Regions from separate parts of the Novosphingobium sp. BL-S-21 genome, predicted to be linked through region 1. Evidence: riboswitches for the same ligand, from Rfam matches in the RefSeq annotation. Region 1 holds a riboswitch; the other holds the start of a gene.
What was found. Region 1 has a riboswitch for S-adenosylmethionine ahead of ACZ1J6_RS06720 (homoserine O-succinyltransferase). Riboswitches for the same ligand answer to the same signal wherever they lie in the genome.

Region 1 (7,503 bases):
GCGGCCTGGGCAGTGACGGGCAGGAAGAACAGCGCCAGGACCAACCCGGCGGAAGAAGCGAAATGCATGGAAGTCCTGTTATGGGACGATAGGGGGCAGTGGCATTATAGGACGCCATGCCCCCGGACGGCCGGGATGCGCGTCGCTCCCCGCCGATCCCGGCAACAGAAATTTACAAATGCTTCATTCGACTGGAAAAAATTCCGCGACCGGCCGGGCCGGGCGCGGCATCGAAGTTACGCCGGGGCCAGGTCTACCGGCCCACCGGCCTGCTCGATTGCGGCCCGTTCATCCGCTGCCGCCTCGCCCCGCGCAGACTGGCCGATGGACGCGGCCTCGAAAGGTGTCGTCTGGTAGATCTCGTTGATCCAGTTGCCGAAGAACAAGTGGCCATGGCTACGCCAGGCATTGATCGGCGGCAGCGAGGGATCGTCGTTCGGGTAGTAGTTTGCCGGGATCGGGCCGCCATCCCTGTTGTATTCGTTGGCCAGCGTGTCGCCGTCGTACTCCAGATGGTTGAACATCAGCAGCGCGCGGCGGGCCGGATCGTGGAGCAGGCAGAGCCCGCTGTCGTCGCTCTCCGCCAGCACCCGCAAATCGCCGCCCTCTGGCAGGTCGGCGCGGCGCACTTGCGTCCAGCGCGAGACCGGCACTGCGAATTCGTCCGAGATGCCGCGCAGGAACGGCGAGTTCGGCGCGCGGTTGCGATGGGGGAATACGCCGAAGGCCTTGGCGTCGAGCGCATGCTTGGGCACGCCGTGGAAGTGGTGGAGGAAGGCCTGCGCGGCCCAGCAGATCGTCAGGCAGCTATGGACGTGCGTACGCGTCCAGTCGAAGATGCGGCGCAGCTCCGGCCAGTAGCGCACTTCCTCGAAGGCCATGCGCTCCACCGGGGCGCCGGTGATGATGAAACCGTCGAACCGCTCGTGCTGGACATCGCACCAGGGGCGGTAGAACGCTTCGAGATGCTCGGCCGAGGTATTGCGGGCGACATGGTCGCTGATCCGCACCAGGGTCAGCTCGATCTGCAAGGGCGTGGCGCCCAGCAGGCGGGCGAGCTGCGTTTCCGTGCTGACCTTGTCGGGCATGAGGTTGAGCAGCCCGATCCGCAGCGGACGGATATCCTGCCGCACCGCATCGCTTTCGCGCATCACGGCCACGCCTTCGGCTTCCAGGATGGAGCGGGCGGGCAGATCGTCGGGAATCTTGATGGGCACTTGCGTCGGTCCTCTTTCGGGGATGACGCTGGTGGCTTGATCCGTTGATTGCCGGGTCGGCCACATCCTCCCCAAGGGGAGTGCCACCTTGCCCGGATCGGCAGGTTGGCGTTGGGCGTCATCCCAACTCTTGATGCTGGGAAGCGTCATAAGCGCTTCGGCCCGATCTTGCAACGGCCTGTCCGAGAGGCGGCGAATGGGCGCTTGGGCGATGCGACAGCCATCGGCCGGTCCAATTGACGAAAGCGTAAATCGAGCCTAGCGGCCGGAAAGCCCAGCGGAATTGCCTGATCGCGGAAAAATCGTCTTCGCTGCAGAGACCGCGATATGCTAAGGACCATCGAATGAGTTTGCCGGCTGCCGCCGTGGCGTTGTTGATGACGGGCCCGTCGGTGCCCGACGCTCCTGTTCACTTCGCCGTCGATACCGCGGCAGAGGCGGGTGATCTGCAAGTTGGCAACCCGCAAGTTGGCGCCCTTCAGTTGGCGGCACTTCAGCCTGCCGATGAGACCACTCCGCCGGTCTCCGATCCTGCGGCCCCGGTAAATCCGGCCCCGGTAAATCCGGCCCCGACGGTTCCTGACGCGTCTGCGCCGGCCGCCTCTGCCACCCCGCCGGAAGCCGCTTCCGACGAGCCCGAATCGGTCATCGTCGTCACTGCGCCCGAACCGGCACCGCCGGGCGATCCGCTGCAGAAGCTGAACATCGAATCCTTCAAGGCGGTCCAGGCCGTCGACCAGGCCGTGCTGGAGCCGGTCGCCAAGGCCTACAACAAGGGCCTGCCGCGCCCCGTCCGCCAGGGGCTGCGCAATTTCTTCACCAACCTGAGCGAGCCGGTGGTCTTCGCCGCCTACCTGTTGCAGTTCAAGCCCGGCAAGGCGGCGGAGACCGCAGGCCGCTTCGCGATCAACACAACGCTAGGCGTGGCCGGCCTGGTGGACGTGGCCAAGAAGAAGCCGTTCAACCTGCCCTATCGCCCCAATGGGCTGGCCAATACGCTGGGCTATTACGGCGTCGGCCCCGGTCCGTTCTTCTATTTGCCGATCGTCGGCCCGACGACGCTGCGCGACATCATCGGCGATTCGGTGGACAGGCTGCTGGTGCCCGCCGTCGTCGGCAAGCCCTTCACCAATCCGGCGGTCGTGCTGCCGATGACCATCGTCGACCAACTGGGCGAGCGCGCGGCCTTCGACGAGCGGATCAACAAGATCCGCAAGGAAGACAAGCCTTACGCCGCCTACCGCGAACTCTACCTGAGGCAGCGCAAGGCGGAGATCGAGGCGCTCCACGGCCGGATCACGCCCGACGTGGTGCCGGTCTACGGCCCGAGCATGAAGACGGCCGACAACAAGGACGAGGCCAAGGCGAAGGAAGCGGAAGCGGAAGCGGAAGCCAAAGCCAAGGCCGAAGCGACGAAGGACGCGGCGGAGCAGACACCGGCACAGCCCGCCGTGCCCGCACCGCAGGGCAGTCCCCCCGCGGCCCCGGTCCAGCCGGCCCCTTCCGAGCCCGCCCCCGCTCCTGCCACCACCGCCGCTCCTGCCGCTCCCGTGCCCACCCTCGAAACGGTACCCACGCCCTAAAGTACGGAGGCTCCTGCCGGAAACCGGCGGGGAGTGCAGCGCTTGGGGTGGCCTTCGGGCCACATCCCGGTTAGGCTGGCCGGTATCTGCAAAGGCATCGGGCCATGTCCGCCGCCTTTTCCCACCCGCCATCCCGACGAGAACGCTCGACATCGATGCCCCTGCTCAAGCGCCCCCGTTCCGCCCTGCGCGCCTTCCTGCACAGTGAGGCGTCCGGCGGCATCCTGCTGATGGTCGCGGCAGCTTTGGCGCTGATCGTGGCCAACAGCCCGCTTGCCGACACCTATTTCCACACGCTGCACGTCATGATCGGGCCGATGTCTCTCGCCCACTGGATCAACGACGGGCTGATGGCGCTGTTCTTCCTGCTCGTCGGCCTGGAGATCAAGCGCGAGTTCGTCGACGGACATTTGTCCACCTGGTCCGATCGCGCGCTGCCCGCGATCGCCGCGGCCGCCGGCATGGTCTGCCCGGCGGCGATCTACCTCGCCATCGCCGGGTCCACGCCCGGACTAGCGCGCGGCTGGGCCATTCCCGCCGCTACCGACATCGCGTTCGCCATCGGCGTCATGGCGCTGCTCGGCAAGCGCGTGCCCGCCTCGCTCAAGCTGTTCCTGACGACGGTGGCCATCGTCGACGACATGGGCGCCGTCGCGGTGATCGCGCTGGCCTATACCAGCGAGATCAACGGCGCCGCCCTGCTGGCGGCCGGCGTCATCATGGGCGTCATGTTCGTGCTCAACCGCGTGGGCGTGAAGGCCTTGTGGCCCTACCTGATCCTGGCCGCGGCGCTCTGGCTGGCCGTGCTGCTGTCGGGCGTTCATGCGACCATCGCCGGCGTCCTGGCCGCAAGCCTGATCCCGATCCGCGCCACGCCCGGCGCGCCGGACAGCGAGGAATCGCCGCTGCACCGCCTCGAACACGGGCTTCACGGCTGGGTGGCTTATGCCATCGTGCCGCTGTTCGGTTTCGCCAATGCCGGGGTTTCGCTGGCGGGGCTGGGCATGGAGCATCTGATCGCGCCGCTTCCCATGGGCGTGGCGGGGGGCCTGTTCCTGGGCAAGCAGATCGGCGTGTTCCTGGCGCTCTGGCTCTGCGCCCGTCTGAGCATCGCCAAGCGGCCCAGCGGCGCCACCTGGATGCAGACTTACGGCATGTGCCTGCTCTGCGGCATCGGCTTCACCATGAGCCTCTTCGTGGGCGGACTGGCCTTCAGCGATCCGATCCTCATCGACGAGGTCAAGATCGGCGTGCTGGGCGGCTCCATCGTGTCCGCCCTGGCCGGATTCGCCGTCCTGCGCCTCACGGCTTCGCGCCGGAAGGCTCCGGTCGAAGCGGCCTGAAAGGACTGAACATCCGGGCGCCGCAAGGCCGGACGGCCCGGGAACGAAGAAAGAGAAGGGACCGCGCATGGCAGAACAACGGGGACCGGTACTCGTCGCCACGGATCTCAGCCCGCGAAGCGACCGCGCGGTGGATCGGGCGCTCATGCTCGGCGGACAATGGCAGGTGGAGACGTGCGTGCTCCACGCCCTCCGCCCCGAGGAACGCGTGGCCGAAGACGACGTGCGCCAGACGCTGCCGGCCGATCCCGGCAATGTCCGCATCCTCCTGCCCGCCGGTCCCGCCCCCGACACCATTGCCGACGTGGCGCAGGACCTTGCCCCCTCGCTCATCGTGACCGGCATCGCCCGGTTCAATCACCTCGGCGACTATTTCCTGGGCACGGCGGTAGACCATATCATCCGCAATGCCGCCGCTCCGGTGCTGGTGGTCAAGCAACGCGCCCGCACGCCGTACCGGCGCATGCTGGTGGCCGTCGACTTGTCGGTCGATGCCTTGCGGACCTTGCGCACTGCCGGCGAACTCTTCCCCCAGGTACCGATCGAGGTGGTTCACGCCTATCACGTACCGTTTCGCGGCTGGGTCGATTCCGACGGCATGCGCGAGGAACTGCGGCGCGAGGCAGGCGCGCGGCTCGACGAATTTCTCGCTAACGAAGCCCTGCCGGCGGCGCTTGCCGCCAGGATCACGCCGCGCCTGGAACTCGGCGCGCCCGACGAAGTGCTCGCCCGCGCCATAACGCAGTTCGCGCCCGATCTCGTGGTCGTGGGCAGCCGCGACCGGAGCGGACTGGCGCAGGCGACTTTCGGCAGCAACACTTCGGCGCTGCTGGGCTGGATTGCCGCCGATACGCTTGTCGTCAAAAAGACACCCGAAGGCTGAAGCATGTTCCAATCGGGTGGAATCACCTGATGACCTGGAAGATCCGGCGAACCAGAAACCTGGCCCGCCTCAAAGCTCTCCGGCTGCGAAGCCCAGCACATCGAGCAAGGCCGCGCGCGCGGAGCGGCAGCGGTGCCACAAGTCCGGCTCGCCGAGGTCCTCAGGGGCGATGTTTTCCGGCCATTCCCGCGCGATCACCGCCTCGATCCGGTCGCAGGCGTGCTCGTCCAGCAGGAACCGCGGATCGATGGCGGCATGGGCTTCCCGCGACACCGCAACGCGCAGGCGAAGGCAGGCCGGGCCGCCGCCGTTGCGCATGGATTCGCGCACGTCGACCACTTCCAGACGGCGAATGGGATTGTCCGCCGCGACCACTTCCTCCAGCCATTCCCAGACAGCAGAGGCCTCCCGCGCCTCCTGCGGCAGGATCAGCGCCATGTCTCCGCCGGGCAGCGTCACCAGCTGCGAATTGAACAAGTAAGTGCGGATCGCGAGGTCGAGGCTTATCCGCGCGGCCGGTGCCTCGACGATGACCGCGCCCGGCACTCGCTGGCGCAGGACGCGGTAGACCAGATCGCGGTCGGCAAAGGCCTGTTCGTGAGTGAACAGCACGTTTTCATTGGCTACGGCTACCACGTCATTGTGGAAGGCTCCCGCCGCGATGGCGATCTCGCCTTGCGGGACGAGCGTATGATCGGCGGCGGCAAGGCCGTGGCGACGGGCGATGGCCGCGCTGGCCGCGCGGTGCTGACGGGCAGGAAAGACCTGCCCTGCACTGCCCTGGACCGCGCGCTCTCCGTAGACGAAGACCTCCAGGCTCCGCTCCGCGTGGCTTTCGCCCAGACGCATGAAATTGGCGGCGCCTTCATCCCCCAGACCGGGCGGCAGGGCCGGATGAACCGCAAAGAAGCGCGCGTCGGCAAAGGCCAGCCGCAACTGGCGGAAGGTCTGGTCATGCTCGATGCCGCGGTGGAGCATGGTGGAGAGGTTGGCCACGCTCAGATGGCAGCGTCCGTCCGCCGTATCCGGCGCGGGCGAGACGGTGGCGGCATTGGCGGTCCACATCGATGAGGCCGAGAACGCATTGCGCAGCAGCGCCGGGTCCTGCTCCCAGGCGGCGCGCAGAACCGCATCGTCGCTGCCCGAAAAGCCCAGCTTGCGCAGCCAGTCCGCATCGGGCCGGTCCTGCGGCAGGAGCAGCCCCTGCGGCAGGCCCAGTGCCAGCATGCGCCGCATCTTGCCCAGCCCTTGCAGCGCCGCCATGCGCGGGGCCGACGTGGCGCCGGCATTGGAAGCGGAAGCGATGTTGCCCAGCGAAAGGCCCGCATAGTTGTGGCTGGGCCCGACCAGCCCGTCGAAATTGATCTCGCGCATCCCGCAGCTCCTTCCAGCCCCTGCAACACCGTCGCACAAGGGGTCCGCGCGGCCAAGCGCGGCGATCTTCATGCATATTTGGCATGTTGGCCGATATCTTTTCCGCTAATAACCCCAATTCCACGCATGACGATGTGAGCGAATGGAATGAAGCCGGAGGACCGCCGCTACCTGCCACCGATGGCCATGCTGCACGCTTTCGAGACCGCGGCCCGCCTCGGATCCTTCTCCCGCGCCGCGGAGGCGATCGGGCTGACGCAAGGCGCGGTGAGCCGCCATGTCGCCAATCTCGAAAGCTGGCTCGGCACCGCGCTGTTCGACCGGCATGGCCGCCGCGTGGTGCTGAACGCGGGCGGAAGCGCCTATCTGGAGGAGATTGCCCCCGCGCTCGCCGCAATTCGGCGCGCCACCGGCCGCCTGATCGACCCCGAACCGGAGCATGTGATCGAACTGGCCGTCCTGCCGGGCTTCGGCATGCGCTGGCTCGCCCCCCGCCTGCCGCGGCTCACCCGGCAGCACCCGGACCTGGTGGTCAACATCGCCGCGCGCACCGACATCTTCGATTTCTCCGCCGAGCCCTTCCACGCCGCCATCCACGTTGGCGCAGCGGACTGGCCGGGCGCGGAGCACGACCTGCTGTTCCAGGAGCATGTCGTGCCCGTCGTCGCGCCAGGCCTGCGCGACAGCCACGGGATCGCCGCACCGGAGGACCTGCTGCGCGTGCCGCTGCTGGTGCAGTCCGCGCGGCGCGATGCCTGGTCGCGCTGGTTCGCGATGTTCGGGATCGCTGCGCCGGCCATGGAGGGACTGCCCGGCCTCGGCCATTTCCTGATGCTGGCGCAGGCGGTAAAGGCCGGCGGCGGCGCGGCACTCCTCCCCAGCTTCCTGATCGCGCCCGAACTGGAAGCCGGCGAGCTGGTGATCCCCATCGACGCCCCGCTGGCCGAAGACCGCAGCTATTGGCTGGCCTACCCCGAACACGCGCGCAGAAGCCCCGCGCTGGGCCGCTTTCGGGCATGGCTGGCGCAGGAGTGCCGGCCCCAGCCATGATCTGTCATGGAACAAAGCGGCGCGGCGCAAGGTTGATCGGGGACACCCTCTAT
Region 2 (7,503 bases), 200 kb from region 1:
AAGTAGCGTGCCGCGTCGCCGACATAGGGCACCAGCATGCCCACGATCACGCTCGTGAGCGCCGGGCCGATCAGGCCGGGCAGCAGCGTCCACCAGAGGCGGTGATCCGCTTCGTCGCCGGACAGGAGCTGCCAGGCGACGATGGCAATGGTGATCGCAAGACCCACCAGCCAACCCGCGATCCAGTAGGGCAGGTAGGCGCGCGGAATGCTCTGCGGGCTGCGGAAGAACAGGGAGGCGACCCAGCGGCCGATCCCGGCCACCGTGTTGCCGATCATCATGTGCGCCCAGTAATACTCGAAGAAATCGACGCGGCGGGGATCGGGCGGGTCGAAGTAACGTGTCGTCACCCGGCGCAGCTCGAAATTGTCCGAAGTGACGTCGGGCTTGGAGTAGACGGTATTGTCATAGCCCGCGACGAGCGAGCGGTCTTTCGACCATGCCGCGTCGATGAAGCTCCAGAGCGTGTCCATCGGCCGCTGCTCGCCGATGCCGTGGACGAGAATGACTGCCGTTTTGCGCACTTCTGCCAAGGATCGCCCCCCGTCTCGTCACGAAGGGCGATCGTAACATGCAAGTTATGCGGTGTTTACTGCCAATTCCTCAGAGCTTCTCTGAAAATTCGCGGTCCCCGAACCTTGCGGCACGAGGTTATTTTCCCGCGCCAGCGCGATCACATCGGCGGCGAGACGGTCGACTTGGGCGGGGTCGGCATCCCAGGCGAACATGAACCGCGCACCGCCGCCGATGAACGTGTAGAAACGCCATCCCCGGGCGCGCAGCCCGTCCAGCACCGGCTCGGGCGCGGCCAGGAAAACGGCATTGGCCTCCACCGGGAAGATCAGATCCAGTCCTTCGATCCCGGTGACGGCGCCGGCCAGCCGGCGGGCGCAGGCATTGGCGTGGCGGGCATTGCCCAGCCAGGCGCCGGTTTCCAGCACGCCGATCCACGGCGCCGAAAGGTAGCGCATCTTCGAGGCGAGCTGGCCGGCCTGCTTGCAGCGATAGGCGAAGTCCTCGGACAGCGCGTGGTCGAAGAAGATCACCGCTTCGCCCGCCGCCATGCCGTTCTTGGTGCCGCCGAAGCAGAGCACGTCCACGCCGGCCTGCCACGTGATCTGCGCCGGCGCGCAGTCCAGGGCGGCGCAGGCATGGGCGAAACGGGCGCCGTCCATGTGCAGCTTCAGCCCGAGTTCGCGGCAGGTGGCGGAAATCGCCTCGATCTCGGCCACGGTATAGACCTGCCCGGTTTCGGTGGGCTGGGTGATCGTGACGACGCGGGGCTTGGGGAAGTGGATGTCCGAGCGGCCGGTCGCCAGGCCGCGGATGGCGGCGGGGGTCAGCTTGCCGTCGGCGCTTTGGGCGACGAGCAGCTTGGAGCCGTTGGAGAAGAACTCCGGCGCGCCGCACTCGTCCGTCTCGACATGGGCCGAGGACGAGCAGATCACCGAGTGGTAGGACTGGCACAGCGCGGCCAGCGCCAGCGAATTGGCGGCCGTGCCGTTGAAGGCGAAATAGACGTCGCAGTCAGTGGCGAAAAGGTCGCGGAAGGCGTCGGCGGCGCGGCGCGTCCATTCGTCCTCGCCATAAGCGGTCGCAGAGCCGCGGTTGGCCTGCTCCATGGCGTTCCAGGCTTCCGGGCAGATGCCGGCATAGTTGTCGCTGGCGAACTGCTGCGTGGGTCCTGAGGGGAACTGTTCGGACATGCGGTCTTCCTTCTGGCGCGCGATGGACTTCGGGCGAGCCGGGAAGGAACGACGGCGATGCAGCTGGAAAACCCGTTTGTTGCCGGTCCGGCCACATCCCTTCGCATGTCTGCGAAGGTACCACCTTGCTCGGGAGCAGGTTGGTGCCGGGCGCGATCCCGACTCTTGATGCTGGGGCGCTGACTAGGCCCGGCGCCCGAATTCGTCAACCGGTTCTGCGGATTCGACCGCTCACTTATCCCTTTTCGCAGGCCGATCAGCAGTAAGTCTGACTCGACGAAATTGCGGCAGCTTCGTAGCTTTTTCCTACGCTTCCGGCCGTTATGCCGCGCGGGCGCGAGGAACCGAAGAACACATGGGGCGGACTTTCGACGCGACGGCATCCGGCGTCAGCCGGGCACGCAATGCCTTGCTGATCACCGATCCCAATCGGCTGATCAGCTATGGACGGCTGATTACGGCGATCTTCGCCGTCATCGCCATCTATCTCGACCCCACCCAGCCCAGCCGCTACCGCGCGGAAGTGCAGGACGTGCTGGCGATCTACCTCGTCATGGCGATCGTGCTGGTGGCCGTGCCGATCCGGCGGCCGGTCGATAGTCCGGTCCATTTCCTCGTCCATGTGCTGGACACCGCCATTCTCGGCTGGCTGGCGTTCCTGACCAACGAACTGACCAGCCCCTTCTTCTCGTTCCTGCCCTTCACCTTGCTGGCGATGACCGTGCGCTGGGGCTTCATGGGCGCCATGATCGGCGCGGTCATGCTGGAAGTGGTGCTGTTCACGATCGGCATTCCCGACATCCTCGACGGGGAATCGGAACTGAACGTGCTGATCATCCGCACCGTCTACTTCCTGGTCTGCGCGGTGATGCTCGGCTATTTCGGCGCCTACCGCGAGAGCAGCCGCGAACGGCTGGCGCGCCTGGCGGGCTGGCCGATGGATGCGGGCGTCGGCGACCGGCGCGGCTGGCTGGCGGAACTCTGCGGCCATTCCGGCGCGATCACCGGCTGCGAAAGCCTGATCCTCATCTGGCGCGAGCAGGACGAGCCGACCGGGTTCATCGCCCACTGGCGCAAGGAAGGCCTGCGCCTGCTGCCGCTCGACCCGGCGACGTTCCGCAGCGTCTTCGCGGAGGCGCGGCTGGACTTCATGGACCGCACCCGCGCCAGCCTCGTCAGCCCCGCAGAAATGTCCGGATTGACGCTGGCGCTCGATGCGCTGGGATTGCCGCGACCCCTGCCGCACGACTATGCCGTGCGCTCCGGCTTTTCGGGCCTGCGCTTTCGCGGCGCGATGATCGTGGTGGATCCGGACGGCCGCCCCGAAGATGCCCTGGCCCTGACCGAGATCATCGCCGCACGCACCGGTTCCGAGCTGGAGCACGTCGAGCTGGTGGCACGGCGCGCCGACAGTGCCCGTGCCGAGGAACGCAGCCGCTTGGGGCAGGACCTGCACGACAGCGTGCTCCAGGATCTCACGGCGACCAGCCTGAAATTGCGCAGCCTGGCCGCCCGTGAACCCGACGTGGCGCAGGACCTCAAGGCGATCGAGGAACTCGTCACCGAGCAGCAGCGGCGCATTCGCCGCTTCGTGGAGGAACAGCGCGACGTCTATGCGGACCAGCCCACCGACATGGTGGCGGACTTGCGCCGCCAGGCGGACCTGCTGGAGAAGAAATGGGGCGTTACCGTCGCTTTCGACTGGCACGGCCGCTCCACCCACTTGCCGCGCAACCTGGTGGAGGAAGTGATCGCGCTGTTCTCCGAGGCGACGGCCAATGCCGTGCGCCACGGGTCGGCCACTCGCGTCGCACTGGAAGCGCGGCGCGTGGGCAGCGCGCTCGAACTCGGCGTGGTGGACAACGGGCGCGGCCTGGGACCGGCGGCGAACGGGATCGGCCCGGTTTCGCTCCGCAGCCGCGCCATGCAGCTCGGCGGCTCGATCGCGCTCAATGACAGTGCCGACGGGCTGCGCGTCACCATGGTCATCCCGCTGGACGAGGCGGCATGAGCGTCGTGAACCTCAAGACCTGCCGGGTCCTCGTTGCCGACGACCATCCGCTGCTGCTGCGCGGGCTGGCCGACCTGCTCCAGGCGACTCGCGAAGTCGAACTGGTGGAAGCGACGGGCAGCGGTACGCGCGCCTTGGCGGTGATCCGCGACAAGCGGCCCGAAGTCGCCGTGCTCGACGTGTCGATGCCCGATGTCGGCGGACTGGCGATCCTGCGTGCCATTCGCGAGAACGGCTGGCCTGTGCGGGTCATATTCCTCTCGGCCACGATGACCGGAAGGCAGATCGCCGAGGCCATCGGGCTTGGCGTCTGGGGCTTGCTGCTGAAGGACTATGCCTCGGATTCGCTGCTGGATTGCCTGCATGAGGTCATGGCCGGCCACAAGTGGCTGCCCGAAGACCTCGTGGCCAAGGCCAAGCGCGGCGGCGGCGTCGATATCGGCGGCGAGATCGCCAGCCTGACGCCGCGCGAAAAGGAGATCAGCGCCCTGGTCTGCCGGGGCTTCTCGAACAAGGCCATCGCCGGGATGGTGGGATCGACCGAAGGCACGGTGAGCATCCACCTGCACAACATCTACCGCAAGCTCGACATTTCCAGCCGCACCACCCTGGCCACGCTTTTCGTCAAGTATCAGTCCCAGATCAGCGACAACGGCTGACCATGGACCGGGCAGCGGCAGGAGCGGAGGGCGACGCCGGCAGCAAAAAGGGCGGCGGACAACTCCGCTTCTGGCTCGGCGCCCTGGTTGGCGCGGTGTTCCTGGGGCTGCTCTGGACTTCGGTGGACATGGCGGCCGTGGGCGCCTTGCTGGCGCGGGCGAGCTGGCCGCCGCTGGTGCTGGCGCTGCTTGCCTATGGGCTCGATTTCCTGCTCCGCGCCTGGCGGTTTCGCGTCCTGCTCGATCCGGGCGGGCGGCAAGTGCCGTTCGGGCCGAGCGTTGCGCCTTTCGTCGCCAGCTTCGGGATCAGCGACATACTGCCGTTCCGCCTCGGCGACGTGTTCCGCGTTTACTGGTTCCACCGCAGTTTCTCGCTGCCGATGGGCCATGTGCTCGGCGCCATGGTGGTGGAGCGCGTGCTCGATCTCGTCTCGATCCTGATGGTCGCCGGGCTGGCGCTGCTTCTGGTCGACACGGCCTTGCCGGCCGAGATCGTGGCGCAGTTTCGCCTCGTGCTGTTAGTGGCGGTAGGGGCGAGCCTGCTCGTCCTGCTCTCGCCCGGCGCGATCGAGGCGGTGGCCGGATGGGCCGAACGCACGTTTCCCGTGTCTCTGGTGGCCCGCATTGCCCAGACCGCCCGCTCGGTGGCGGGGGCCGTGCGCGGCACCGGCGATCCGCGCCGCATTCTGGGCATGGTCCTGCTGTCCTTTGCGCTCTGGCTGCTGGAAAGCCTCGTCATGCTCGGTGCTTGGGTGAGCCTGGGCGGAGAGGTGGGCGGTGCATTGAAACCGCTGGTGGCCTTTGCATTCTCGACCTTGGGCACGCTGGTTCCCGCGCTGCCGGGCCATTTCGGGTCGTACGAATTCTTCGGCATGCTCTCCTACCGCGCCGTCGGCGTCGATGCCGAGCAGGCGACGGCGACGATCCTGCTGGCCCATCTGCTGCTCTGGCTGCCGACCGCGCTGTTCGCGCTGGGTTGGCTGGTATCGATGCGGCGTGAGTCTCCGCTGCTGGTCATGAAGGCGGGCCAGGCCGGCTAGGCTTGCGCCGCAGCGTGAGGCATGCGCCGGGACACCGGAAGGCCCGCCGGCAGGACGCAGCTCCTTGTTGGGATTCCCGATCATCGAGGGATAGAGCGCGGCTGGCCTTTGGCGCCGCGGCAAAAGGCGTGCGGTGCGGGCCGGACCGGCCCGCACCGCACGCGATCAGTGGAACCGGCGGGTCAGGGCTTCGGTGGCATTGCGATGGGCGACGGCCATGACCGTGCCTTGCGGGTTGACCGAAGTGGGCCCGCAGAGCAGCGAGGCGTCGTTGATGTAGAGGCCGTCGGTGCCGTGAACCTTGCCGAAGGAATTGGCCGCGGTGCGCCGGTCGTCCTCGCCCATCGGGCAGGACGAGAAGACGTGGACCGACGTGACGTTGCCGTCGCTGGCCTGAAGCAGTTCGGGCAGGCCGGCAAGGTCCGCGGGGGAATGCAGGTCCGGATAGCCTGCGAGACAGGGATAGATCCGCTGCGCACCCGCCGCGAACAGCGCCTCGCAGAGCCGGCGCAGGCCTTCGCCCAGCACCGAGAGATCGCCTTGCGAGAAGCGCACCCGCACGATGGGATCCTCGAAGCCGGGCAGGTTGCGAACGCTCGCCTCGCCGCCGCCGGACTGGACGTAGTAAATGCCCATGCGCCGCCAGCGCTCCGCCACCAGGTCCCAGTGACCGGGCCGGCCCGACAGCGCGACGCCCAGCATGGCCGGCGTGCTGATGGAGCAGCCCATGCCGAAGCGCGGCTCGAATTCCTTGACCTGGTGGACCGGGTCGAAGTCTCCGGGATGGTTCACGTCGCGGTCGAATTCGGCGACGACTTTGACCATGGGGTGAAAGCGCAGGCTGTCGCCGACGTTTTTCGTGATCCCCGAGCGGCGCAGCAGGGCAGGCGTCTGGACCGCGCCGCAGGCAACCACCACCGTCTTCGCGCGGAAAGTGACCGCGCGCCGACTGCCATCCTCGCCGCGGCGCGTGCCCTCGGCGATCCAGTGGCCGTTCATGCGGCGGAGCCGGGCGATGCGGGTTGCCGGAAGCAGCGCGCCGCCGGCCTCCAGGAAGCGGCGCACGAATGTGGCCGACATCGATTGCTTCACGCCGCGCCCATGGTCATGGTCGTAGCGGTAGAGGCGCGGCGCCTCGATCGCCAGCCAGCCTTGCGCCTGGGCGCCCTGCTGGAGGCGGCGCGACATGTCGGAGGCGGCACTGCCGGCGTATTCCACCCGGGCGACGGCCTCGCAGGCCGCGAAATGCGGCGTCATTTCCGCCAGATCCAGACTGTGCACCGCGAAGCGCCGCCGCCAGTCGTCGAAGACATAGCCGGGGGTGCGGTGATAGAGGCCGCGATTGACCTCGCTCCCGCCGCCCACGCAGCGGCCCTCCACCCAGGCCAGCTTGTGCCGCCCCAGCGCCACGCCGACACCGGCATTGCGGTACTTGAGGAGCATTTCCTCGCGCGAGAAGTGGGGCGCGGCTTCGAGGGCGAGATGATCGCCTTCCTCCACCATGGTCACGTCGCGTCCGGCTTCGGCGAAGAGCGTTCCGCTCACCGCGCCGCCGGGGCCGGATCCGATGACGAGGATCTCGGTCTCGATCTCGCCCGAGCCGTGTCTGGCGCCGTTGACAGCCCCCTTCATGCCGCGATCCTCGCCGCCTGCGCACTGTTCGCGGTAGCGGGCAGCGAATAGAGGCCGTAGCAGGCGAAAGTCGTGTAGAAAGCGATCATCGAGCGGCGAAAGCCGATGCGGGACCGGCGCCAGGCGGCGAGATGGGCCTGTCGCTCGGCTGCGCCGAGGCGCGAGAAGCGCTGCCCGTGGGCCGGCAGCGCCGCCACGTCGAAAGCCAGGGCCAGCGCGCGGAAGCCGATGCGGAAGTAGTCCGGCATGCTGGCCAGGGTTGCGCGCACATAGTCCGCCACCAGGCCGCGCTCCGGCGCGGGCAGGTCCGGGCGGGATTCGTCGATCAGCACATCGACGATGGCCGTCACGCAGCGCGCGACCGCGTCGGTATGGCGCCGGGTTCGGTCAGACATGGCGGGCCTCCGCAAGGATGGGTGCGAACGGGGGATCGTCGAAACGACGGAACAGGGCAT

Region 2: another riboswitch for S-adenosylmethionine. It lies ahead of ACZ1J6_RS06000 (threonine aldolase family protein); the one in region 1 lies ahead of ACZ1J6_RS06720 (homoserine O-succinyltransferase).

What each region holds. Positions count from the first base shown of each region.
Region 1 is NZ_CM145495.1:1,703,988-1,711,490, forward strand. Features, by position in the region: gene ACZ1J6_RS06715 (TorF family putative porin) at 1-68, opposite strand, end outside; gene ACZ1J6_RS06720 (homoserine O-succinyltransferase) at 237-1,217, opposite strand; SAM-I-IV-variant riboswitch at 1,252-1,359, opposite strand; gene ACZ1J6_RS06725 (MlaA family lipoprotein) at 1,562-2,800, shown strand; gene nhaA (Na+/H+ antiporter NhaA) at 2,956-4,143, shown strand; gene ACZ1J6_RS06735 (universal stress protein) at 4,211-5,026, shown strand; gene ACZ1J6_RS06740 (N-succinylarginine dihydrolase) at 5,096-6,400, opposite strand; gene ACZ1J6_RS06745 (LysR substrate-binding domain-containing protein) at 6,548-7,450, shown strand.
Region 2 is NZ_CM145495.1:1,500,633-1,508,135, reverse strand. Features, by position in the region: gene ACZ1J6_RS06005 (alpha/beta fold hydrolase) at 1-533, opposite strand, end outside; gene ACZ1J6_RS06000 (threonine aldolase family protein) at 579-1,706, opposite strand; SAM-I-IV-variant riboswitch at 1,772-1,883, opposite strand; gene ACZ1J6_RS05995 (sensor histidine kinase) at 2,062-3,717, shown strand; gene ACZ1J6_RS05990 (response regulator) at 3,714-4,376, shown strand; gene ACZ1J6_RS05985 (lysylphosphatidylglycerol synthase transmembrane domain-containing protein) at 4,379-5,416, shown strand; gene ACZ1J6_RS05980 (GMC family oxidoreductase) at 5,582-7,048, opposite strand; gene ACZ1J6_RS05975 (gluconate 2-dehydrogenase subunit 3 family protein) at 7,045-7,443, opposite strand; gene ACZ1J6_RS05970 (HAD family hydrolase) at 7,436-7,503, opposite strand, start outside.